3 regions of the Microbulbifer hydrolyticus genome follow, and region 2 is predicted to be linked to each of the others. Evidence: predicted binding sites of a transcription regulator. Region 2 holds the regulator's gene; each other region holds the start of a gene.
What was found. Region 2 encodes LexA, which represses DNA repair genes until DNA is damaged. Its sites were predicted from a motif close to ACTGTNTNTANANACAGT; they were not measured.
Positions count from the first base shown of each region.

Region 1 (7,957 bases), 1.9 Mb from region 2:
CACCGGCAGCGCGGGAAACATCCGCTTTTCCGTTTTTTCCGACGAACCTTTTGTGCTGGAAAGCGCCGCGGGGTCGGAAGTCGCTGAAATCGGCAACCCCGAGAACATCCAGTACTTCCACATCGAAAACATGGTCAAGCACCTCAATGGTGAGGCGCTCCACCCCGCCCCGGGTGACAAGGCGGCGAGGGCCTCACTTGTTATGGACCAGATCCTTGCCGGATTCCGCCGGCCGACCTGATCGCGCCGGGGCGCCGCCCGGCCACCGGGTCGCCCCAGGCCGGCCGCTTTCCCTCCTCCGTCTGTCTTCAAATCGAAAAAATCGACCATTTTCAGCGAAAATATGCGCTTTTAGTCCCGAAAATCAGAAATACACTGAACAACGTTGTCACTCCATACACTTCCCCTTTTGGCCGTGAGATGAGAGGGCTTAACCATGCACAATGGTGTTCTGTGTGATTTCACCAAACTGGTGGCGCGCATTCTTATGTCGGTGATGTTTATCGTTGCCGGTTACAGCAAGATCGGCGGCTACGCCGGCACCCAGGAATACATGGCGGCGGTTGGCGTGCCCGGTTTGCTGTTACCGCTGGTGATTCTGCTGGAGCTGGGCGGTGGCCTGGCGATCCTGTTCGGGTTTTTTACCCGCTGGGTGGCGCTGGCATTTGCCGCCTTCTGCCTGATCAGTGCCTGGCTGTTCCACAATATTCCCGGTGACCAGACCCAGCAGATCATGTTCATGAAAAACGTCACCATCGCCGGCGGGTTTCTGATTCTGGCCTGCGCCGGTGCCGGTAAATTCAGCTTCGACTACGCCATGGCGCGGGTCAAAAAACGCTGACGCTCACGCAAGCAAGGAGAATTACGAATGGGATTGCTGGTTAACGGCGAGTGGAAAGACCGCTGGTACGATACTGACAAAAGCGGCGGTGAATTCGAGCGCGAGGCGGCACAGTTGCGCAACTGGATCACCGCTGACGGCAGTGCCGGCCCCAGTGGTGAGGGTGGCTTTGCCGCGGAGCAGGACCGCTATCACCTCTACGTCTCCCTCGCCTGCCCCTGGGCACACCGCACATTGATCTTCCGCAAGCTCAAGGGTCTCGAGGACCTGATCACGGTGTCGGTGGTCAGCCCGTACATGATGGAAAACGGCTGGACCTTCAATCAAGACGAGGGCAGCAGTGGTGATGCGCTCCATGGCAGCGAATTCATGCATCAGATCTACACCCGCCACCGCAGGGACTACTCCGGGCGGGTAACCGTGCCGGTGCTGTGGGATAAGCAGCGCGAGTGCATCGTCAGCAACGAGTCAGCGGAGATCATCCGCATGTTCAACTCGGCGTTCAACGAACTGACCGGTGACGATCAGGATTTTTATCCACAGGATTTGCGCGGGGATATCGATGCCAGCAACCAGCTGGTCTACGAAAATGTGAACAACGGTGTGTATCGCGCGGGATTTGCCACCAGCAAGGATGCCTATGAGGCCGCCTACCACCGGTTGTTCGAGGTCCTCGAGCAGCTGGAGCACAGGTTGGGCGACAACCGTTATCTCACCGGTGAGCGTATTACTGAGGCCGACTGGCGGTTGTTCACTACACTCATCCGGTTCGACGCCGTGTATCACGGCCACTTCAAGTGCAACAAGCAGCGGCTGGCGGATTACCCCAACCTGTGGGGTTATGTGCGCGAGCTGTATCAGTGGCCGGGTGTGGCCGAGACCGTGGATTTTCATCATATCAAGACCCACTACTACGCCAGCCATCGCAATATCAATCCCACGGGCATAGTGCCGGTGGGACCGGAGCTGGACTATAGCGCGCCTCACGGCCGCGGATGATCGAGCCGGATACCCGGCTCAGGCAAGGAGATACCCATGAAGCTGTTTTATGCCCCCGGTGCCTGTTCCCTGTCCCCGCATATTGTTGCCTGCGAGGCCGGCATTGAGCTGGAGTTGTGCAAGGTCAACCTGAAGGACAAGAAGACCGAAAGCGGCGGCGATTACACCGAAATCAACCCGAAGGGCTATGTGCCGGCACTGCAGCTGGAAGGCGGGGAGTTGCTGACCGAGGGGCCCGCCATTATCCAGTTCCTGGCGGAGCAGAAGCCCGAGAAAAACCTGGCGCCGGAATACGGCTCGCTGGCTCACTACCGGGTGCTGGAGTGGCTGAATTACATTTCCACCGAGGTACACAAGGCGTTCGTGCCGCTGTTCTGGGACGGCCGCGATGAAGAAAAGGCCGACGCCAGGGAAAAGCTTGCCGAGCGCTTCCAGTACGTGGAGGACAATCTCAACAGTGACTACCTGATGGGCGATGACTTCTGTATCGCCGATGCCTACCTGTTCACGGTGTACAGCTGGTGCGACAAGGTGGGCGTGGATACCGGCAGCTGGCCCAAACTCAAGGCGTTTGCCGAGCGCATGTCCCAACGCGAGGGGGTGCAGAAGGCAATGAAGGACGAAGGCCTGATCTGAGCGCGGGGCCTGTCGCCTTATTTGACCCTTTCCTCGATACCGATCGGCTGCCGCGCCCTGGCTACAAACAGCACCAGGCACAGCGCGGCGGCCGAGCAGCACAGCATGCCCACTGCAATCGGCACCAGGGTGCCGGTATGCACCGCATTCACCGCGCCGCCGAGCACCCCGCCGAAAATAAACAACGACGCCCCAAACAGCGCATTCGCAGTACCGCTGATATTGGGAAAAAACTCCAGATAGCAGGCCGCCGAGTTGGGGGTGATGATGCCGATGGCACCCATCGCCATCACCAGCGGAATCATCCACGCGAGCAGCGGCTGCTGGTCGCCGAAGTAGAGCGTGCTTGTCAGTAACAAAGCACAGGACACCACTTGCAGGCCGACGCCCGCCACCAGGATCTGTCGCGGTTCGAACACCTTCAGCAGGCGAATATTCAGCTGCACCAGAACCACCAGCCCCAGCACACAGCTACCGAACAGAATCGGGAAGTTGTGCGAGCTGACACCGAAATGCTCCATGAACACGAACGGCGCCGTGGTGATGTAGATAAACATGCAGCCGCTCACGAACGCCTGCCCGAACAGGAAGCCCAGCGCCCTCCGGCAGCGGAAGATCTGTGCGTAGCCGCCAATCATGCTGCGGCGGGACTGGCGCTGGCGCCGTGCACGGCGAAACCGGGAAACGGTCTCCGGCAGAATACCGCGCACCAGTACCATCATCAGCACGCCGTACACCAGCAGGAAGATAAAGATCGCGTGCCAGTCGCCGAAGGTCAGCAGGGTCGAGCCGATCACCGGTGCCACCATCGGCGCGATCAGCATCATGGTGGCGATCATCGACATGATCCGTGCCGCCTCGCGGCCGTGGTACAGGTCGCGCACGATGGCCCCGCAGATCACCGTGGCAAAGCCGCCACCCACAGCCTGGAAGAATCGCAGTGCCACCAGCAGCTCTACGTTATTGACGAGCAGGATCAGGGCGGTGCTGAGGATGAAGATACTGAGGCCGATGGTGCCGACGAGGATTCGACCCCAGCGATCCGATAGCGGGCCACCGAAGATCTGCCCTACCGCAAAGCCGAGCAGGTAGCTGGACACCGAGTGCTGCACCTGTGCCACGTCGACACCGAGCGCCGCAGCCATGGCCGGAATGGCCGGCAGGTAGGTATCAATGGCAAAGGGTGTCAGCGCTACCAGCGCAGCGAGACAGGGAGCGAGCCAGCGCGGCGGCTTGCCGTTGGCGTCGAAGAAGTTCGGGGGCATATCAGCTCGAATACAGCGGTCAGGACTGGAAAAAATCCGGTGTCGGCCCGTTACAGCATCGCCATTCACCGGTGGGCCGCGGCATGGTAACGGGCCAAGTCGGTAGTTTCCATGAAAGCGGAGATAAAAGCGGTCAGTGGCCTATCGGGCGGGGGCTAATAGACGCCCGTGACCGATCACAGGCTTGGCCAGCGGGAGGGCGATACCCTGTATTTCAGGGACGCTACCGTCCTCCGGCCCCTTCTGCGGTGCGTTTAGGCTCCGGTTTAATGCTTCTCTTCGCGCAGGTTGTACAGGCCCTTCTTCAGCTTGAGCAGGTGTTCCTGCAGCTGGGGCCCCTTGCGCTGGGCGACGCCGATGGCGAGCACATCAATCACCACCAGGTGGGCGATACGGGAAGAAAGCGGGGTGTAGAGTTCGATGTCTTCTTCCACGTCCACTTCCAGGGGGATGCTGGCCTGGCGGGTCATGGGAGAACCGCTGGGGCCGAGGCCGATCACGGTGGCACCCTGCTGTTTGGCCATTTCCATGGAGCGCAGCAGCGATGAGGTGCGGCCGCTCTGGGAGATGGCGACCACCACATCCCCGGGCTGCATGCTCATGGCGGACATGCTCTGCATATGGTGGTCCGAGTGGGCCGCGGTGGCCATCTGCAGGCGAAAGAACTTGTGCTGGGCGTCGGCGGCGACGGCGCCGGAGGCACCGAAGCCGAAGAATTCCACCCGCTTGGATGCCGCGATGGCGGCCACGGCGGCCTCCAGCGCGCGTCCGTCGATCTTGTCGCGCACGTTGAGCAGGGTATCGACGGTAGAGTCGAAGACCTTGCGCTTGTACTCGGCGATGGTGTCGGTTTCGGTGACTGCGATCTGGCCGAAGCTGGGGCTGGAGGCCAGCTGCTGCGCGAGGTTGAGCTTGAATTCCTGGAAGCCGGAGCAGCCCACGGCGCGACAGAAACGCACCACGGTAGGCTCGCTCACCTGGGCTTCGGTGGCGAGATCCACGATCCGCATATGAATGATTTCGCCGGGGTTGGCGAGGATATATTCGGCGACCTTGCGCTCCGATTTTCGCATGGCACTCAGCTGCTCGCTGATCCGCTGCGTGACTTCCGCTGGCTTCACGACACTACCTTCTATGGTTCAAGTTGTGCAGTTTAGCGGCATGGCGGGGTGCTGGCGAGCCTTGGGTTATTTTCGGGACCTTGGCAGTGGCGGCACCGGTGGGCCTATGCGGGACACGCCGTGGACCCATCCATGGGGGCTCGGCTGCGGCCGTCCTGGCCGCAGACGGTCCCGCAAAGCTCTACCCGGTAGCAGGCCCGCCACAGGACGTGGATTGGACGGACCACAAAACCCTGTTTATATACCCAGTTATCCCAAAACCCCTGATACAATCCGCCCCCATGGACGTATCTGAACTCTTAGACCCCCTCAACGACCCCCAACGCGAGGCTGTGGCCGCGCCGCCGGGCAATCAACTGGTTCTCGCCGGTGCCGGCTCGGGCAAGACCCGCGTGCTGGTGCATCGCATCGCCTGGCTGATGCAGGTAGAGGGGGCGTCGCCCTACTCCATCATGGCAGTGACCTTTACCAACAAGGCCGCGCGCGAGATGCGCGGGCGCATTGAGGAGCTGCTGGGGGTAAATACCTTTGGCATGTGGGTGGGCACCTTCCACGGTCTCGCCCACCGCCTGCTGCGCGCCCACTGGCAGGAAGCGAAGCTGCCGCAGAATTTCCAGATCCTCGACAGCGACGATCAGCTGCGCCTGATCAAGCGGGTGCAGAACGGGCTGGGGCTCGACGAGAAGAAGTGGTCCCCGCGGGAGACCCAGTGGTGGATCGGTGCGCAGAAGGATGAGGGCATCCGCCCGCAGTATATCCAGCTAACTGGCGATCCCTGGCTGCAGACCATGGTGCGTATTTACAGCGCCTATGAAGAAGCCTGCCAGCGCGCCGGCGTGGTGGATTTTGGTGAGCTGCTGTTGCGCGCGCACGAGCTGCTGCTGAACAACGACAGCATTCTCGCCCACTACCGCCGCCGCTTTCCGTACATCCTGGTGGACGAGTTCCAGGACACCAACACCATTCAATATGCCTGGCTGCGCCTGCTGGCCGGGGATCAGTGCTGCATCACCGCAGTGGGCGACGACGACCAGTCGATCTATGGCTGGCGCGGTGCCAAGATCGAGAATATCCAGCACTTCGAGGCGGACCTGAAAGATGTGCAGACGGTGCGCCTGGAGCAGAACTACCGTTCCACCAGCACCATCCTGAACGCGGCCAACGCGGTGATCGCGCACAATTCCGGCCGCCTCGGCAAGGAGCTGTGGACCGAGGGCGACAAGGGCGAGCCCATCGCGCTTTACTCCGCGTACAACGAGCAGGACGAAGCGCGCTTTATCGTCGAGCGCATCAAGGACTGGGTGCGCGACGGCAACCGCCGCGACAGCATTGCCATCCTGTACCGCTCCAACGCCCAGTCGCGGGTGCTGGAAGAAGGGCTGCTGCGGGAGCAGGTGCCCTACCGCATCTACGGCGGCCAGCGCTTCTACGAGCGCATGGAGATCAAGAATGCGCTGTCCTACATGCGTCTGATTACCAACCGCCACGATGACACCTCCTTCGAGCGGGTGGTGAACACCCCGACCCGCGGCATCGGTGCGCGCACTGTGGAGCTGGTGCGGGAATTCGCCCGCGAGCACGGCAGCTCCATGTGGGACGCCGCGGCGAAAATGCTGCAGCAGAAAGTCCTCGCGGCCCGCGCCGGCAACGCGCTGGCGAACTTCCTCAGCCTGATCGACGCACTGGACGAAGAGAGCACCGACAAGAGCCTCGATCACATCGCCGAGATGGCCATCGAGCAGACCGGCCTGATCGACTTTCACGGCAAGGAAAAGGGCGAGAAGGGCCAGACCCGGGTGGAAAACCTGCAGGAACTGGTCAGTGCCTGTCGCGCCTTCGACGGCATACCCACGGTCGATGCCGATGGCGAGGCGGTGGACGAGGAAGAAATTCCACTGATTAACCAGTTCCTCGACAGCGCCGCGCTGGACGCCGGCGAGGGCCAGGCGGACGAGTTTGAAGATGCGGTGCAGCTGATGACGCTGCACTCGGCCAAGGGCCTCGAGTTCCCGCTGGTATTTATGGCCGGTGTGGAGGAAAACCTCTTCCCGCACAAGATGTCGGCCCAGGAGCCCGGGCGCATGGAGGAGGAGCGGCGCCTGTGTTACGTGGGTATCACCCGCGCGATGCAGAAGCTGTATATCACCTACGCCGAAAGCCGCCGCCTGTTCGGCAGCGAAACCTACAACAAGCCGTCGCGCTTCGTGAGTGAAATCCCGGTGGAATATATCCACGAGGTACGGCTCAAGAGCGAGATCTCCAAACCCCTGTTCCAGCCGAACTATGGCAAGTTCGGTGGTGGCGCCGGCCAGTTTTCCGACCCGGCCCCCGAGTTCGACGACGACGTGCCACCCCTGGCGCTCGGAGGCCGTGTGGATCACGCCAAATTCGGCGAGGGCACGGTGGTCCAGTTCGAAGGCTCTGGCCCGCGCGCGCGAGTGCAGGTCAACTTCGACGACGCCGGCAGCAAATGGCTGGTAGTATCCATGGCCAAGTTGCAGCCGCTATAAACGTCGACACTGCCATCCCGGCATGCGCCAGGGTGGCGAAATAAAACAATAAAAACTCAAACGGACATGAAAAAAATAAACTGGTATCCCCCTGTCATTCTTGGCTTGCTCGCCCTGCTGGTCGTTACCTTCGGCGCGCTGGTGGTGTCCCGCTCGGACCAGGAGCAGACGGTTACATCGATCGAAAACACTGGCCAGCAGACCTTTGAGTGGAAGCTGGTCACCACCTGGCCGAAAAATTTCCCCGGCCTTGGCAGTGCGCCCGAGCGCTTTGCCAAAAATGTGTCAGAGATGTCCAACGGCCGCCTGAAGATCAAGGTCTACGGTGCCGGAGAGCTGGTGCCGGCCATGGGCGTGTTCGGGGCGGTATCTGATGGCGCTGCACAAGTAGGCCACGGTGCGGCCTATTACTGGAAGGGCAAGGTGCCCGCCGCGCAGTTTTTTACCGCGGTACCGTTTGGATTAAACGCCCAGGAGATGAATGGCTGGCTGCACTATGGCGGCGGCCTGGAACTGTGGGAAGAAATCTATGCGCCGTTTGACCTGATTCCCATGGCCGGCGGCTCCACCGGCGTACAGATGGCG
Region 1 covers NZ_CP047491.1:54,378-62,334, forward strand. The annotation lists gene GTQ55_RS00230 (Gfo/Idh/MocA family protein) at 1-241, shown strand, start outside; gene GTQ55_RS00235 (DoxX family protein) at 437-841, shown strand; gene GTQ55_RS00240 (glutathione S-transferase family protein) at 869-1,840, shown strand; gene gstA (glutathione transferase GstA) at 1,877-2,476, shown strand; gene GTQ55_RS00250 (multidrug effflux MFS transporter) at 2,494-3,741, opposite strand; gene hexR (transcriptional regulator HexR) at 4,008-4,862, opposite strand; gene uvrD (DNA helicase II) at 5,144-7,372, shown strand; gene GTQ55_RS00265 (TRAP transporter substrate-binding protein) at 7,439-7,957, shown strand, end outside.
Region 1: a site for LexA is predicted at 5,095-5,112, ahead of uvrD (DNA helicase II). Genes of this name have one in related genera too.

Region 2 (7,957 bases):
CATGGTGAGGTCATCACTGAATATCACCCCATCAAACCCCAGGCGCTTGCGCAGGATTTCCTGCAGCCAGAAGCGGGAAAAACCGACCGGGTTTTCATCTACCTTCGCGAATCGTATATGGGCTGGCATGACCGCCTCCAGCTCTCCTGCGGCGATGCATTCTTCAAACGGCTTGCCGTCTGACGCGAGCACATCTTCCAGTTCGCGTTGGTCTACTGGCAATTCTTCGTGACTGTCTTCCAGCACCTGCCCATGCCCGGGAAAATGCTTGCCAGTGGTGGCCATTCCGGCCTCGTGCATACCCGCCATAAACGGCCGCGCTTTCGCCGCAAGCTTCAGCGGATCACAGGCAAAACTGCGATCACCAACGATACGACAGAAATCATCGTCCGCATCCAGTACCGGGGCGAAACTGAAGTCCACACCCACCGCCAGAAGCTCAGCGGCCAACAGCCACCCGACATCTTTGAGCTGCTGCGAATCGGCCCGGGCGCTCAGCGCCTGCATGGAGGGGATACGGGTGAAGGAATCCTTGAAGCGCTGCACACGCCCCCCTTCCTGATCCACGGCAAGCAGAATTTCGGGCCGTACGGCACGGATTTCTGAGACCAGCGCTTCGAGTTGCGGGCGATCGCGGAAGTTACGCGCGAAGAAAATGAGCCCGCCTACCTGCGGGTGGCGCAGTAGCTCGCGGTCTTCCTCGGTGAGCTCGGTGCTCTCCACATCAATCATTACCGGACCAATCTGCACAGACATGGTTCCTGCTCCCGCTATCAGTGAATGGTGTTCAACAGGGAATAACATCTAAATGGGAGGCTCGACGTCGCACCCAGCCATCCCCGAGTTTATGGGTCCTTTGACTCTGGAGCCGTCAGCATCGCCGCGGCCGCTGGCGCCAGCCGGGCCAGGGTCTCTTCCAGGCTACTCTCGGCACCGAAATCTTCCCTCAGGATAGCTTCGATCGCATCAAAGCTCGACAGGGAAAAGATGGTGGCACCCAGCATGAAATACAGGCGCCAATAGAAAGTGACAGGATCCACCTGGGGCAGCGCATTGGCGAGCTCACCGGCAAAGCGCCGGTAACTGGCACCGTAGCGAGAGACAATAAACCGTCGCAAGTGGCCTTGTGACTGGGTATAAGCCAGTCCCAACAGCCCCATGAAACGCTTTGGGTCCCGGCCTTCTTTTGCCAGGCCGGCCAGCGCTACGCGATACAGGCTCTGCAACAGGTCATCCACCTGCAATTGCTCCCCGGGAGACTCTGCGAGCTGGGCCTGGCGACGACTCAGCTCCTGATCCAGACTCTCCGTAAAAGGCGTTAGAAAGCGCTCGAATACTGCCTGTATCAGCTCCTTTTTCGAACCGAAATGGTAGTTCACTGCCGCCAGGTTGACGCCTGCTGTACTGGTAATGGTTCGCAGAGAAGTCTCGGTAAACCCCCGCTCGGCAAAAAGCACCTCGGCGGCATCCAGTATACGGTTGACGGTATCCAGCTGACTCATACCCTGCTCACAGTAATTCAAACCAACAATTAAAACGTTTGTTTAAGTGCTGAGACTAGCATAGTCGCCCCCTCTCGCAATAGCTGGAACATTCCCCTCGCTTCGCGCGCAAGACGCCTTCTGACAATCCGATCACCTTCACAGCAACAACACCAAAAGCGAATCCGCGCGACTTTCGCGACCTGTCAGTTACCAAGCCACCGCATCGCACACTAGATTGAAAACAAGGGCTCGTACGCGCGCCATAATTCATTAACCCGGGAGGGCTGCATCATGGCAAGAATTGCTCCTGAGATTGGCAGCTGGTTTGAAAACTTTGACAGCGGAGACCTGTTTGAGGTGGTCGCAGTAGACCACCCCGGCCGCACCATCGAGATTCAGTATCTCGACGGGACACTGGGTGAGATCGACTTCCAGAGCTGGCCGCGGATGCCGGTCATTGGCGCCGCGGAACCGGAAGATGCGAACGCCGGTTACGGCACACTGGCAGAAGAAATGCAGGACGCTGAAGATGGGGGTTATCGGAGCCCCATTTTGTCCCCGGCGCAAAGCGCGATCGACAGGCTTGAAGGAGAGTCTTTTCCCGGCACCGACGAAGGTTTTTAACGGGAACCAATGAAACGCTCATACCGAACGTGAGCGGCAATCTAGCGGATACCGGATCAGGCGTCGCCATTTCGAATGTGTTCGATAATGATCTCCGCCGCCTCTTCTACGGTATCCACCAGGGTGAACAGGTCGAGATCGCCCGCATCGATACAGCCTCGCTCAAGCACGGTGTTTACCATCCAGTCTACCAGCCCCGCCCAGTAACGCTTGCCCACCAGTACAATCGGAAAGTGTCGTACTTTCTGGGTCTGTACCAGAGTCAAGGCTTCAAACAGTTCGTCCATGGTGCCGTATCCGCCGGGCATGGCAATGAACCCGACGGCGTGTTTGACGAACATGAATTTGCGTACAAAAAAGTAACGGAAGTTCAGATTGATATCCAGGTAGGCGTTGGGCACTTGCTCGAACGGCAGCTCTATATTCAGCCCGATCGATGCGCCACACTGGGTAAACGCACCGCGATTGCTCGCTTCCATAATTCCCGGCCCGCCGCCGGTCATGACTGGCACACCCTCGCTCGCCAAGAGCTCGCCGAGGCGCACCGCTTGCTGGTACTCAGCAGCTTCTTCGGGAAATCTCGCACTTCCGAAAACGGTAACCGCACCCTTCAGGGTAATCAGGCGCTCTATTCCATCTACGAGCTCAGATTGAATACGCAGCACGCGCCACGCTTCCGGCATTTTTGCATCCAGCATATGCCTTCTCCTTATCGCTATTCGCGGCTTGTTCTGACCGCCACTCTTTCGCCGCAGACATAAAATTCCACAAGTCTCCCCAAGTCTAGCAGTAATCGGCTCGTGCCCCTTAAGATTGCGCACCCGCCAAATCTGTATATAATCACAGCACCTGTATAAAAACACAGACTCAGGGAATACGGGTATACGGGAACACTGACATAACAGGAACGAGCCCATGACAAACCTTACTGCGCGCCAGGCCCAGGTACTCGAGTTGATCAAAACTTACCTGGACGACACCGGATACCCGCCCACCCGAGCGGAAATTGCAAAGCAGCTCGGCTTCCGCTCACCCAACGCGGCGGAAGAACATTTGAAAGCGCTGGCGCGCAAAGGTGCGATCGAAATGGTCGCCGGTGCGTCACGCGGCATCCGGATACCGGACTACCAGAGCGGGCTTCCGATCGTCGGTCGCGTGGCCGCCGGCAACCCGATACTGGCGGAAGAAAACATCGAGGAATACTGTGAGATCCCCGCTGAGTTTTTTCACCCACCCGCCGACTACCTGCTTCGGGTTCACGGTATGAGCATGAAAGATGCCGGCATACTCGATGGCGACCTGCTCGCGGTTCAACGCACCGATAACATCCGCAACGGGCAGATCGTGGTGGCACGCATTGAAGATGAAGTGACGGTCAAGCGCTTCAAACGCCGGGGCAATCAGGCGACCATACAGCTGATGCCGGAGAATGAAGAGTTTGACGTGATTGAAGTGGATATGCGCGACAGAAGCTTCGCAATCGAGGGCCTCGCGGTTGGCGTGATCCGCCAGAACCCGGTGTAAACAAAAACGGGCAGTCGATCGTCAGATGGCTATTGCGATTGCTTAAGACATAAAAAAACAGGGCTCAGGGCCCTGTTTTTTTATGCATCCAATATGGAGATCTGCCGGCCGCTTGCGACTCAGCAGGTGCCGGGGTTTAGTGGATCGTGTGCTCGGTAATATCCACTTCTTCCTCCTCAAAGGGTTCCGGCTCCAGGTCGTTGATCTCCTGTACCGCCTCAATGCCCGCTTCCAGCATGGCGCGCGCTATGGTCACCTTGTGCTCACGCAGGAACTCGAGACTCTCGGCAGAAAAATGGATACGCACCAACGGATCGTCCTTGTGACCTGCGCGTCGCAACGCCACATCACCATTGGACAACTCGATGATTTCGTAGGTCTCAGAAGACATTCATTTCTCCACAAACTTCCCAGGAACCGCGTGCCAGGCACCGCACAATTTGGGGCAGTGTAACACAGGGAGAAGTGATTAATCAGCGGACACGGCCCCTGACCATGGACGCCATAGGGCCCCAGAGTTCGCACCGGCCGAAGCGGCCAACCTTCACCACTCCTCACCATGCGCACGCTGACGCTGCACCAGCTCATTGAGAGCGCGAAGCCACTTTTCCAGCGCTTCATGGCCAAGCGGTTCTGGCGCGCGCCGATCGAGCTGCTGTAGAGGGATGAGGCTTTGCCCCCCCGCCGCGTCGACCGCGGAAGCGGCGGGCTGCTGAGCGGTACCCGTGGCCGGTTGCCACAGGGCCTGCCAGGCTGCCGCCATCGACTGAAACCAACTATCCGGGTTTTCGGCGAGGCTCACCAGCTCGTTCACCTCAGCACTGAATTTGCCTCTGGCGGAGACCAGCTGCGCCAGCGCGTGTGCGGTTTCCGGCTCGCCGCCCGGACCAAACCCCAACTGCAGCTGTTGCCCCTGCTCCGCGAGAAACGCCTTATAGGCACGCCACAGCTGGAGCAGCGCTGCTTCGTGCTGGGCGCTCTCGTACAGGGCCTGCTGACTGCCTGCCCCCTCTGGCGAGGCCAGAGAGTGCAGAATCAGCTGGGCTTTTCGCAGCGCCGACGCCACTGCGCAGGTATATGGATTGCTCACCGGTCTACCTACTTGGCGGGCGCTTTTTTAGAGGGCGCCTTTTTCGCGGCGGCCTTCTTTTTCGCCGGTGCTTTTTTCTTCGCAGCAGCTTTTTTCTTGACTGCCGGTTTCTTCTTCGCCGGCTCTTCTACCTGCCACTTGCCGTCGCGATAGAACGCTTTCCAACCGGTTGCCTTGCCCTCTTCCTCAGACTGCACGTACTGTTCCTGGGTCTTGCGGCTGAAGCGCACCACGGTGTCGCGGCCTTCATTGTCTTCCACAGGCGCCGAGAACAGGAAGCTGTACTTCGGATCAATCTCGTCTTTGTGCGGCAACAGTTCCTTGATCAACGGCGCACGGGTCTCCCGGTTTTTCGGGAACTGGCTCGCTGCGAGGAACAGTCCTGAGGCGCCATCGCGAAGAATGTAGGTATCTTCCACCTTCTCGCACGGAAGCTCGGGCATCGGAACCGGGTCCATTTTCGGCGGTGCCGGCTGGCCACTTTTCAACAGTTTGCGGGTATTTTTACAGGTCTCGCTGGTGCAACCGAAATACTTGCCGAAACGGCCCGATTTCAACTGCATGTCCGCACCGCATTTGTCGCACTCGATCACCGGGCCGTCATAACCCTTGATCTTGAATGTGCCCTTCTCCACCTCAAACCCGGGGCAATCCGGGTTATTACCGCAAATATGCAATTTGCGATGCTCGTCCACCAGGTAGCTGTCCATGGCGGTACCGCATTTGCCGCAACGGCGTTTTTCGCGCAGCTGCCGGGTTTCCGCATCCTCGTCCTTGTCCGCGTCAACCGCTTCCTCACCGGACACCAGGTTCATGGTGTTGGTGCAACGCTCTTTGGGCGGCAGTGCATAGCCGGAACAGCCAAGGAAAACCCCGGTAGAACCGGTGCGAATCTGCATATGGCGACCGCACTGGCTGCACTCGATATCGGTATCGGTCGGTGCGTTGCGGCGCATGCCGTGTTCCTTGTCCTGCGCGGCTTCGAGGCGCGCGCTGAAGTCGGAATAGAAATCGTTGAGCAGGTCTTTCCAGCCGCGATTGCCTTCGGCAACGGAATCCAGGGATTCCTCCAGGCTGGCGGTAAAACCATAATCCATCAGGTCGGTGAAGCTCTCGCTCAGGCGATCGGTGACGATGTCGCCCATTTTTTCCGCGTAGAAACGGCGGTTTTCCAGCCGTACATAGCCGCGGTCCTGAATGGTGGAAATAATCGACGCATAGGTGGACGGGCGACCGATACCGCGCTTTTCCAGCTCTTTAACCAGTGCAGCTTCGCTGAAGCGCGCCGGCGGCTTGGTAAAGTGCTGCTTCGGATCGAGTTTCTTCAGGTTGAGCTTTTCGCCGACCTTGATATCAGGCAGTACCAGATCTTCGTCTTTCTTGCTCTGGGCGGGCGCGACTTTCAGGAAACCATCGAAGCGAATAACGCGACCACGGGTACGCAATTCAAAGTCACCCGCAGTAACCACTACCGAGGTGGAAGTGAACTGAGCAGGCGTCATCTGGCAGGCCACAAACTGTTGCCAGATCAAGGTGTACAGGCGCTCGGCGTCCCGCTCCATGCCGGACAGCATATTCGGCTTCACCCGCACGTCGGAGGGGCGGATCGCCTCGTGCGCTTCTTGCGCGCCCTCTTTACTGCTGTAGCGGTTGGGGTTTTCCGGCAGGTACTTGTCGCCGTAATTTTCGACGATAAAGTCGCGTACGGAAGACACCGCCTCGGCACTGAGATTGGTGGAGTCGGTACGCATGTAGGTGATGTAACCCGCTTCGTACAGACGCTGGGCCATCATCATGGTTTTCTTTACGCTGAAACCAAGGCGATTGCTCGCCGCTTGTTGCAGTGTCGAAGTAATAAAAGGCGCACTGGGCTTTGAGCTCGTAGGCTTGTCGTCCCGGGCAGTGACCTCAAAATCGCTGGCCTGCAACGCCTTGAGGGCCGACATCGCCTGCTCTTCGTTGGTCGGGCGGAAGGCCTCGCCGGACTGCTTTTTGACCTCCAGGCGCAGCGCATCGGTTTTTGCGGTCTGCGTATCCGCAAACAGCGTCCAGTATTCCTCGGGGATAAACGCGCGAATTTCCCGCTCGCGTTCCACCACAAGACGCACGGCAACCGACTGCACCCGGCCAGCGGAAAGACCACGGGCGACTTTTTCCCACAACAGCGGGGACACCATGTATCCCACAATGCGGTCAAGGAACCGGCGCGCCTGCTGAGCATTTACCCGGTCGATATCCAGCGGACCTGGATCTTTAAACGCCTCCTGGATCGCCGACTTGGTGATCTCATTGAACACCACACGACGATAGCGCGACTCGTCACCACCAATGGCTTCCCGCAGGTGCCATGCGATGGCTTCCCCTTCGCGGTCCAAGTCCGTTGCGAGGTAGACGTGGTCGGCGTTGGCAGCGAGCTTGCGTAGCTCGTCCACCACCTTTTCCTTGCCGGGCAGGATCTCGTAGTGGGCTTCCCAGTTGTGATCCGGGTCAATTCCCATGCGCTTGATCAGCTGTTCACGGCTTTTCTTGCGCTTGTAGATCTCTTTCTGTTCCGGAGAAAGCTTGCGGGTTTCCGCCGCGCGACGGGCACGCTCTTTGGCATCGACCGGCTTCTTGTTGGAAGCGCCGGTGGGAAGATCCCGGATATGACCGATACTGGACTTCACGACAAAGTCCTTTCCGAGATACTTGTTGATTGTTTTTGCCTTCGCCGGCGACTCGACGATGACCAGTGATTTACCCATAAGCTTTTGATTTTTAATAGAAAATTTACTGCTTTCGCACGTTCGGCAGCGGCCAGATTCAGCTGTGCGCTGCGCGAATATATATGCTTGGCCCCCAGTGCGGTCAAGCAAGCGTCACAAATTGATGACCAGATTGTCCGTTCAGTAACCGGTTGTGACCGGCAGTTTGACCATTGGTTCAGCTACAAACCGGCTGCGTCACATCGAGCCGGATTTGCACAGCCAATCCGGATTGGCCGCTAAAAAAGTAGACCACTTCTGCGCGGGGAAGCGTTAACCACGCGGTTCGCGGTTCCCGGTGCCCTCCTCCTGGCGCGTTGCCTGACGGATTGCTTCTTCTATTACCGGGCGCATGGAACCCAGCGCCTCCTGCACCGCCGCCAATCCGTTGTCTCCGCTGCGCTCACGCCACTGTACGCCGAGCCCACTATCATTCGCGTACACCGCCGTCGCATCCGCCGGCAACATACTCAGGAGCTCTTTCAACGGCA
Region 2 covers NZ_CP047491.1:1,934,477-1,942,433, reverse strand. The annotation lists gene nagZ (beta-N-acetylhexosaminidase) at 1-756, opposite strand, end outside; gene GTQ55_RS08185 (TetR/AcrR family transcriptional regulator) at 846-1,502, opposite strand; gene GTQ55_RS08180 (DUF6763 family protein) at 1,776-2,108, shown strand; gene GTQ55_RS08175 (LOG family protein) at 2,165-2,806, opposite strand; gene lexA (transcriptional repressor LexA) at 3,024-3,632, shown strand; gene GTQ55_RS08165 (hypothetical protein) at 3,769-4,023, opposite strand; gene GTQ55_RS08160 (DUF6586 family protein) at 4,177-4,722, opposite strand; gene topA (type I DNA topoisomerase) at 4,731-7,466, opposite strand; gene GTQ55_RS08150 (hypothetical protein) at 7,740-7,957, opposite strand, start outside.

Region 3 (7,957 bases), 980 kb from region 2:
CCGGGCACGACTGCGCTGCAGGCTCTGGAGCTTTCGGGGATTCCCCGGGAATACCCGGAAGTGGACCCGGCGAGCGCCAAGCTGGGTATCTTCGGTCAGGCGCTGGGCACCAAGGGCCTGGCCGTGGCGTCCGAGTATGTGCTGCAGCCGGGGGATCGCGTGGAAGTGTATCGGCCGTTGATTGCCGATCCGAAGGAGGCGCGCAAGCAGCGCGCAGAGAAGGCGAAGCGCCAGGCGCAGCGCGGTTAAGCCCAGCCTGGCGGTTCAGGGCAGAATCAGGGCCAGTTGCTCGGCTGCCAGTCGCCGCTGGTCCCCATCAGGCGGTCGCCGTTGAAGTATACGGAAAAGCGCTTCTGGCTTTCTTCACCCTTCGGAGTACGCACACGATTGATGTAATCCCAGCGGTTGGGGTTGAAGGTGTCTTCCAGCAGCGGTGTGCCCAGTACAAAGCGGACCTGTCGGCGCGTCATGCCGGGCTTCAGCTGGTCCACCATTTCCTGAGTGACGATGTTGCCCTGCTGTACCTGGATGCGGTGCACGCCGGGAAACTTGAACAGGCTGCAGGCGGTAGCGACGCTGCAGAGGGCGGTAATCAGTAGAATTCGTACAACTGATGGCATTGAATGCTCCATCTGAATTTTTATTGGGTTCCCTAAAACGGGGTGCAGTGGGCTGCCCCGGTATCGTCGACAGCATAGCGGACGACACGGCAAACATCGACGCGACCGGCGCAGGCGCCATCGGGTTGGGCGACATGATAGGAATAGTCGCCAATTCGCCGATAAAGTTCCGCGGGCTCGCAGCGCTGCCGGGTGTCAGCCGCGTCACCGCTCCTGTAAGTGGGTATTCACTTGCCCGGAGCGGGCCTGCGGGGTGCGGGGTGTCGCACTTTCCCGTCCGATTCCGCGTTCGGGGTTCCGCTGCCTTCACTGGGCGTGGATAATACCCGAACTGTGCGCCTGCCGACAGGCGGAGCGCCATTTATTACTAGCGACTATTTCGAACGACGATATAGCGATCACGAGCACACATCCGGAACTTTAATACTCATGTCGACCGAAAATCAGGAACTGCGCAAAGCGGGCCTCAAAGTCACTCTGCCGCGAGTGAAAATTCTGCAACTGCTGGAGAGTGCCAGCGAACAGCATCTGAGTGCAGAGGATGTGTACAAACTGCTTCTGGACGCCGGGGAAGATGTTGGCCTGGCCACCGTGTACCGGGTACTGACCCAGTTTGAGAGTGCCGGCCTGGTGATTCGCCACAACTTCGATGGTGGCCACTCGGTATTCGAGCTCGACCGCGGCGACCACCACGACCACATGGTGTGCACCGATACCGGCAAGGTCATCGAGTTCCATAACGAGAAGATCGAAGAGCTGCAGCACCAGATTGCCGAAGAGCACGGCTACGAGCTCACCGGCCATAGCCTGGTGCTGTATGTGAAGAAGAAAGAAGGCTAAAGACAGGGAAGCCTTCAGGCAGAAAAAAGGGGAGCGCAAAGCTCCCCTTTTTACGTCTGGGTACTGGCCCGATTACACCGGGGCGGTGTAATCGTCGGGATATTTGCCCACTTTGCCCGCGTAGAAGCTGCCAAACCGCGCCAGTTCCTTGGCCAGATTTTCGCCCATCTCCATTACCGGCCCCAGACCGGCCTCTTTTTTGGCGAAATCGACAAATCCGCAGACCACCGGTACCGCCGCACCGCGGGCGATGTGGTAAAAGCCGGTTTTCCAGCGCTCTGTTTTGCCGCGAGTGCCCTCGGGGGGAACGGCAATCACCAATTCTTCCCGCGATTTGTACTGGTTCACCGTGGCTTCCACCAGGTTATTGGCCTTGCTGCGGTCCACCGCAATACCTCCGAACCAGCGCATGGTGCCGCCCAGGGGGAACTTGAACAGTTTGTCCTTGCCCATCCATTGCGGGTTCACCTTGAGCTTGAGCGCCGCGAGGATAAAGAAGTAGCCGTCCCAGTTGGACGTGTGCGGGGCGGCGAGCAGCACGTACTTCTTGAGTTTCAGTGCGCGCTCATCGGCGACGACTCTCCACCCGTGCAGCTTGAGAAGCAGGCGTGCTACCAGGCGCAGGCAGGGAGTCAGGATGGGGGTGTTAAAAATGGTTATCTGCATGGTACGACCGAGTTCTTTGCCCGTCAGTGTAGTTGGATCCCCGGTGGGGCTTGCGTGAGGGCGCGGCAGTATAAGGTGAATCTCACGCCGCTTTCGGTCAATTTCGGCCCTGGCAGGTCGCCGGGGCCGATTATCTGGGACTGTGTGGTTTTATTTCTTGCGGACTGCAGGCCCCGGCCGATCAGGCCCTGCTCAGCATTTCTTCCGCGTGGGCGATGGATTGGGTAGTGGCTTCACCACCCAGCATGCGCGCTATCTCGGTACTGCGCTCGGTGTCCCTCAGTTCCCGCAGGGCCACGAACGCCGCCTCGCCGTCGCTATGCTTTTCCACCAGATACTGGCGGTGGGCTCGGGCCGCCACCTGCGCCAGATGGGTAACGCAGATGACCTGGCCGCGCTCGCCAAGCTGGCGCAGTAGCTTGCCCACCACATCGCCGGTGGCGCCGCCGATCCCCACATCCACTTCGTCGAACACCAGTGTGGGGGTGCGGGATGTCTGCGCAGTGATGACCTGGATCGCCAGGCTGACCCGCGACAGTTCGCCACCGGAGGCAATCTTGCCGAGGGCTCTGGCCGGCTGGCCCGGGTTGGTGGCGATCAGGATCTCCACCTCCTCGAGGCCGGTGGCACAGGGCTTGTCCAGTTCGGTCAGCGCCAGCTCCACGCGCGCATGGGGCATGGCGAGGTCCGCCAGTTGTCCGTTGACCGCCTCGGCGAGTTTCGCTGCCGCCGCGGCACGCAGTTTGCTGAGCTTGGCGGCACTTTTGCGGAATGCTTGCTCCAGCCGGGCGCACTCGTCCGCCAGTTTGTCGAGGGCATCTGGTGCGCCGATTTCCTCCAGCTCCTGCTGCCACTGCTGGTGCAGTTCCGTCAGCTGGTCCGGCTGTACCCGGTGTTTGCGGGCCAGGGAGTAGATTGCGGACAGTCGCTCCTCGACCTCTGCCAGGCGCTCCGGGTCCATCTCGAACCGGTCGATATGCCGCGACAGGGTGCTCGCGGCTTCGTCAATCTGGATGCGGGCGCTGTCGAGCATCTGCGCCACTTCCGCCAGTGCCGGGCTCTGTTCCGGCATGGCGCCGACCAGTTGCAGGGCGCGGTGCAGTTGCTCGGCAATATCGCCCTCACCGCCATTCAGCAGTGCGGCCAGTTGATAGCTGCCGTTAAGGATGTCGCCGGCGTTGGCCAGTTGGCGTTGCTCGCTTTCCAGCTCCTCCAGCTCGCTGGGCTTGAGGTCCAGTTGCTCCAGTTCTTCCAGCTGGTATTCCAGCAGGTCACGGCGAGCCTGGGTTTCCTCGGCGCTGTCTGCCAGCCTGCGGTAGCGGCGGTACTGGTCCTGCCAGTTCTTGTAGTGAATGCGCACTTCGGCGCTGTGCGCCTCGGCGTGGGCGTATTCATCCAGCAGCCGGCGGTGGGTGTCCTTTTTCAGCAGTGACTGGTGTTCGTGCTGGCTGTGGATGTCGATCAGCTGCTCACCGAGGGTGCGCAGCTGCATCAGCGTTACCGGCTGGCCGTTGATATAGGCTCGCGAGCGGCCGTCGGCACTGATGGTGCGGCGCAGGATTACCTCGCGCCCGGCATCCATCTCCTGCTCCTCCAGCCAGGCATGAGCCTCCTGGTGATCGCTGATATCGAAGGTGGCGTGGATGTCGGCGCGTTTGGCGCCGGCACGCACCAGCTCACCGTTGCCGCGGTCGCCGAGGGCGAGACCGAGGGCATCCAGGGTGATGGACTTGCCCGCACCGGTTTCGCCGGTGAGGGTGCTGGTACCGGGGCCGAATTCCAGCTCCAGCTGGTCGACCAGGGTGAACTGACTGATAGACAGGTGCAGCAACATGAGATTATTTTCGTGGCTATCCGAATAGTGGTTGTTTATACAGTATTTGGCGCCGCCGTTTCAATCACCCCGGGCGTTGATTGTGCATCGATCGGCCCTCGCCAGCCTGATATCGCCACATTACCCTGTGGTGTGCGCCGCGACAGGCTGGCCCCTGCTGACGCGTGCAGCGGAATCACTTGAAGTGCCCGGGGCCGCCCCCATATAGCCCTTCACCCCCGGTTCGGTTCCGCCGCACCGAGAGTTACTCATTTGACCTATTGGCAGTAGACCGACGGACACAGACGGAGAAAGCAGTGGCCAAAGAGCGCAGCGAAGAAGATCAGATCGGCGAGCAGGCCGAAGTGGAGCAGCCCAGCGTGGAAGAGCAGCACGCGGCGGAAGAGGCTCTGGCGGAAGAGTTGGCCGCCGACAGCATAGAAGCCGGCGAGGAAAATGCGCTGGTGGAGGAGATTGCCTCCCTGCATCAGCAGCTGGCGGACCACAAAGACATGGTACTGCGTGCCCAGGCTGAGGTGCAGAATGCCCGCCGTCGCGCCCAGCAGGATGTGGAAAAGGCCCACAAGTTCGGTGTGGAGAAGCTTCTCAAGGACCTGCTTCCGGTGGTGGATAACCTGGAGCGTGCGCTCTCGACCATCGACAGTGAAGATGAGTCGCAAAAGGCGGTTGTGGAGGGGATCGAGCTGACCCACAAGTCCTTTATCGACACGCTCGGCAAATACAGTGTCGAGGTCATCGACCCGGCTGGCGAGCCCTTTGATCCGGAACTGCACCAGGCCATGACGCAGGTGCCCAACGGCGACGTCGAGCCAAACACCGTGCTGGATGTATTCCAGAAAGGCTACCGCCTGCACGGGCGCCTGATGCGCCCGGCAATGGTTGTGGTCAGCAAGGCGCCGTAAGGCAATTTGAAATCCCTGTGGCGGCCGCCCCTTGAAAACGAAACAGCGGCACCAATATTAGCAGGCAACCGAATTCAAACGCGCAGCACCAGGCCAGACAACGTGTCCCGCGCCGGCGCGCGCCGCAAATTGAGGAATCAGAAATGGGAAAAATCATCGGCATCGACCTGGGTACCACCAACAGCTGTGTGGCGGTACTGGACGGCGACAAGGCGCGTGTAATTGAAAACGCTGAGGGCGATCGCACTACGCCTTCCATCGTCGCCTTCACCGAAGACAACGAAGTACTGGTAGGCCAGTCCGCCAAGCGCCAGTCCGTGACCAACCCCAACAACACCCTGTACGCCGTCAAGCGCCTGATCGGCCGCAAGTTCAAAGACGACGTGGTACAGAAAGACATCAAGATGGTGCCTTACTCCATCGTTGAAGCCGAAAACGGCGATGCCTGGGTAGAAGTGAAGGGCGACAAGAAAGCGCCGCCGCAGATCTCTGCCGAAGTGCTGAAGAAAATGAAGAAGACCGCGGAAGACTTCCTCGGTGAGAAGGTAGACGCCGCGGTAATCACCGTGCCGGCCTACTTCAACGACTCCCAGCGTCAGGCCACCAAAGACGCCGGCCGTATCGCCGGTCTGGACGTGAAGCGCATTATCAACGAGCCGACGGCAGCGGCGCTGGCCTACGGCATGGACAAAGCCGGCGGCGACCGCACCATCGCGGTCTACGACCTCGGTGGTGGTACTTTCGATATCTCCATCATCGAAATTGCTGACGTCGATGGCGAGAAGCAGTTTGAAGTGCTGTCTACCAACGGTGACACCTTCCTCGGTGGTGAGGACTTCGACCTGCGCCTGATCGACTACCTGGCCGAACAGTTCAAGAAAGAGCAGGGCATCGACCTGAAGGGCGACCCCCTGGCCATGCAGCGTCTGAAAGAAGCCGCGGAAAAAGCCAAGATCGAGCTGTCTTCCAGCCAGCAGACCGAAGTGAACCTGCCGTACATCACTGCAGACGCCACTGGTCCGAAGCACCTGGTCGTTAAACTGACCCGCGCCAAGCTGGAAAGCCTGGTAGAAGAGCTGGTTGCCCGCTCTCTGGAGCCGGTGAAAACCGCTCTAGCCGATGCCGACATGTCCGCGTCCAGCATCGACGAAGTAATTCTGGTGGGCGGTCAGACCCGCATGCCGCTGGTGCAGGCCAAAGTGACCGAATTCTTCGGCAAAGAGCCGCGCAAAGACGTGAACCCGGACGAAGCGGTAGCCGTTGGTGCAGCGATCCAGGGCGCGGTTCTGGGCGGTGACGTAAAAGACGTACTGCTGCTGGATGTAACCCCGCTGACCCTGGGCATCGAGACCATGGGTGGCGTGGCGACTCCGCTGATCGACAAGAACACCACCATCCCGACCAAGAAGTCTCAGGTGTTCTCCACCGCGGACGACAACCAGACTGCCGTGACCATTCACGTGGTACAGGGTGAGCGCAAGCAGGCGGCGCAGAACAAGTCCCTGGGTCGTTTCGACCTGGCCGATATCCCGCCGGCGCCGCGCGGCATGCCGCAGATCGAAGTGACCTTCGATATCGATGCCAACGGCATCCTGCACGTGCACGCCAAAGACAAGGCCACCGGCAAGGAGCAGTCCATCGTGATCAAGGCCTCCTCCGGCCTGTCCGATGAAGAGATCGATAAAATGGTGCAGGACGCCGAGGCCAACGCCGAAGCGGACAAGCAGTTCGAGGAGCTGGTCACCACCCGCAACACCCTCGACGGCCTGATCTCTGCCACCAAGAAGACTCTGGAAGAGGCTGGCGACAAGGCGACCGCGGAAGAGAAAGCCGCGATTGACGCAGCGCTTTCAGAAGCTGAGGAAGCGGTCAAAGGCAACGACAAGGCTGCCATGGAAGCCGCGACCACCAAGCTCACCGAAGCCTCCGGCCCGGTAGCCCAGAAGATGTACGCAGAGCAGGCTCAGGCCGGCGAAGCGGCCGCGGAGCAGGCTGAACAGGCCCAGTCTTCCGGCGGTGACGACGCAGTGGACGCTGAGTTCGAAGAAGTCAAAGACGACAAGAAAGAAGACAAGTAAGTTGTGGCTGCCGCCGGCTCTCCGGCGGTGTCCCAGCGCTTACTCGCTCAGGGGCGCGGAGGTCCGATCAGCTGATTCGGGGCTTCGCGCCTTGCGCGGTTTTACGGCGCACCTGAAAAAGAGAGCAGTTTAAAAAGAACACACAGAGCTATGTCCAAACGCGATTACTACGAAGTCCTCGGTGTCAGCAAAGGCGCGGATGAAAAGGAGCTGAAAAAAGCTTACCGCCGGGTGGCGATGAAATTTCACCCGGACCGCAATCCCGACGATAAAGAGGCGGAGAACAAATTCAAAGAGGCCAATGAGGCCTATGAAGTCCTGTCCGACCCGCAGAAGAAAGCCGCTTATGACCAGTTCGGCCATGCCGGTGTTGACGGTCAGGCGGGTGGTGCTGGTGCCGGTGGCTTCGGTGGCTTCTCCGATATTTTCGGTGATGTATTTGGCGATATCTTTGGCGGTGCCGGCGGCGGTGGTCGTCGCGGTCCGCAGCGCGGTTCCGACCTGCGCTACGACCTGGACCTGGACCTGGAAGACGCGGTGCGCGGCACCACGGTCAAGATCAAGGTGCCGACCCTGGCCAACTGTGGCACCTGCCATGGCTCTGGTGCCAAGGCCGGCTCCCAGCCCCAGACCTGTGGTACCTGTGGCGGTGCCGGCCAGGTGCGCATGCAGCAGGGCTTTTTCTCCGTTCAGCAGACTTGCCCCAACTGTCGTGGACGCGGCAGCGTAATCACCGACCCCTGCGGCAGCTGTCACGGCCGTGGACGTGTGGAAGAAACCAAGACCCTGTCGGTAAAAGTACCGCCAGGTGTGGATACCGGCGATCGCATCCGCCTTGCCGGTGAAGGCGAGGCGGGACCCGATGGCGGCCCGGCCGGCGACCTCTATGTGCAGGTGATGGTGCGCGAACACGAGCTGTTCCAGCGCGACGGCAAGAACCTCTACTGCGAGGTGCCGATCAGCTTTGTGACCGCCGCTCTGGGCGGTGAAATGGAAGTGCCGACCCTGGATGGGAAG
Region 3 covers NZ_CP047491.1:955,115-963,071, forward strand. The annotation lists gene GTQ55_RS04015 (RnfH family protein) at 1-249, shown strand, start outside; gene GTQ55_RS04020 (outer membrane protein assembly factor BamE) at 276-620, opposite strand; gene fur (ferric iron uptake transcriptional regulator) at 1,050-1,460, shown strand; gene GTQ55_RS04030 (1-acyl-sn-glycerol-3-phosphate acyltransferase) at 1,533-2,126, opposite strand; gene recN (DNA repair protein RecN) at 2,308-3,960, opposite strand; gene grpE (nucleotide exchange factor GrpE) at 4,257-4,862, shown strand; gene dnaK (molecular chaperone DnaK) at 5,006-6,940, shown strand; gene dnaJ (molecular chaperone DnaJ) at 7,091-7,957, shown strand, end outside.
Region 3: a site for LexA is predicted at 3,987-4,004, ahead of recN (DNA repair protein RecN). Genes of this name have one in related genera too.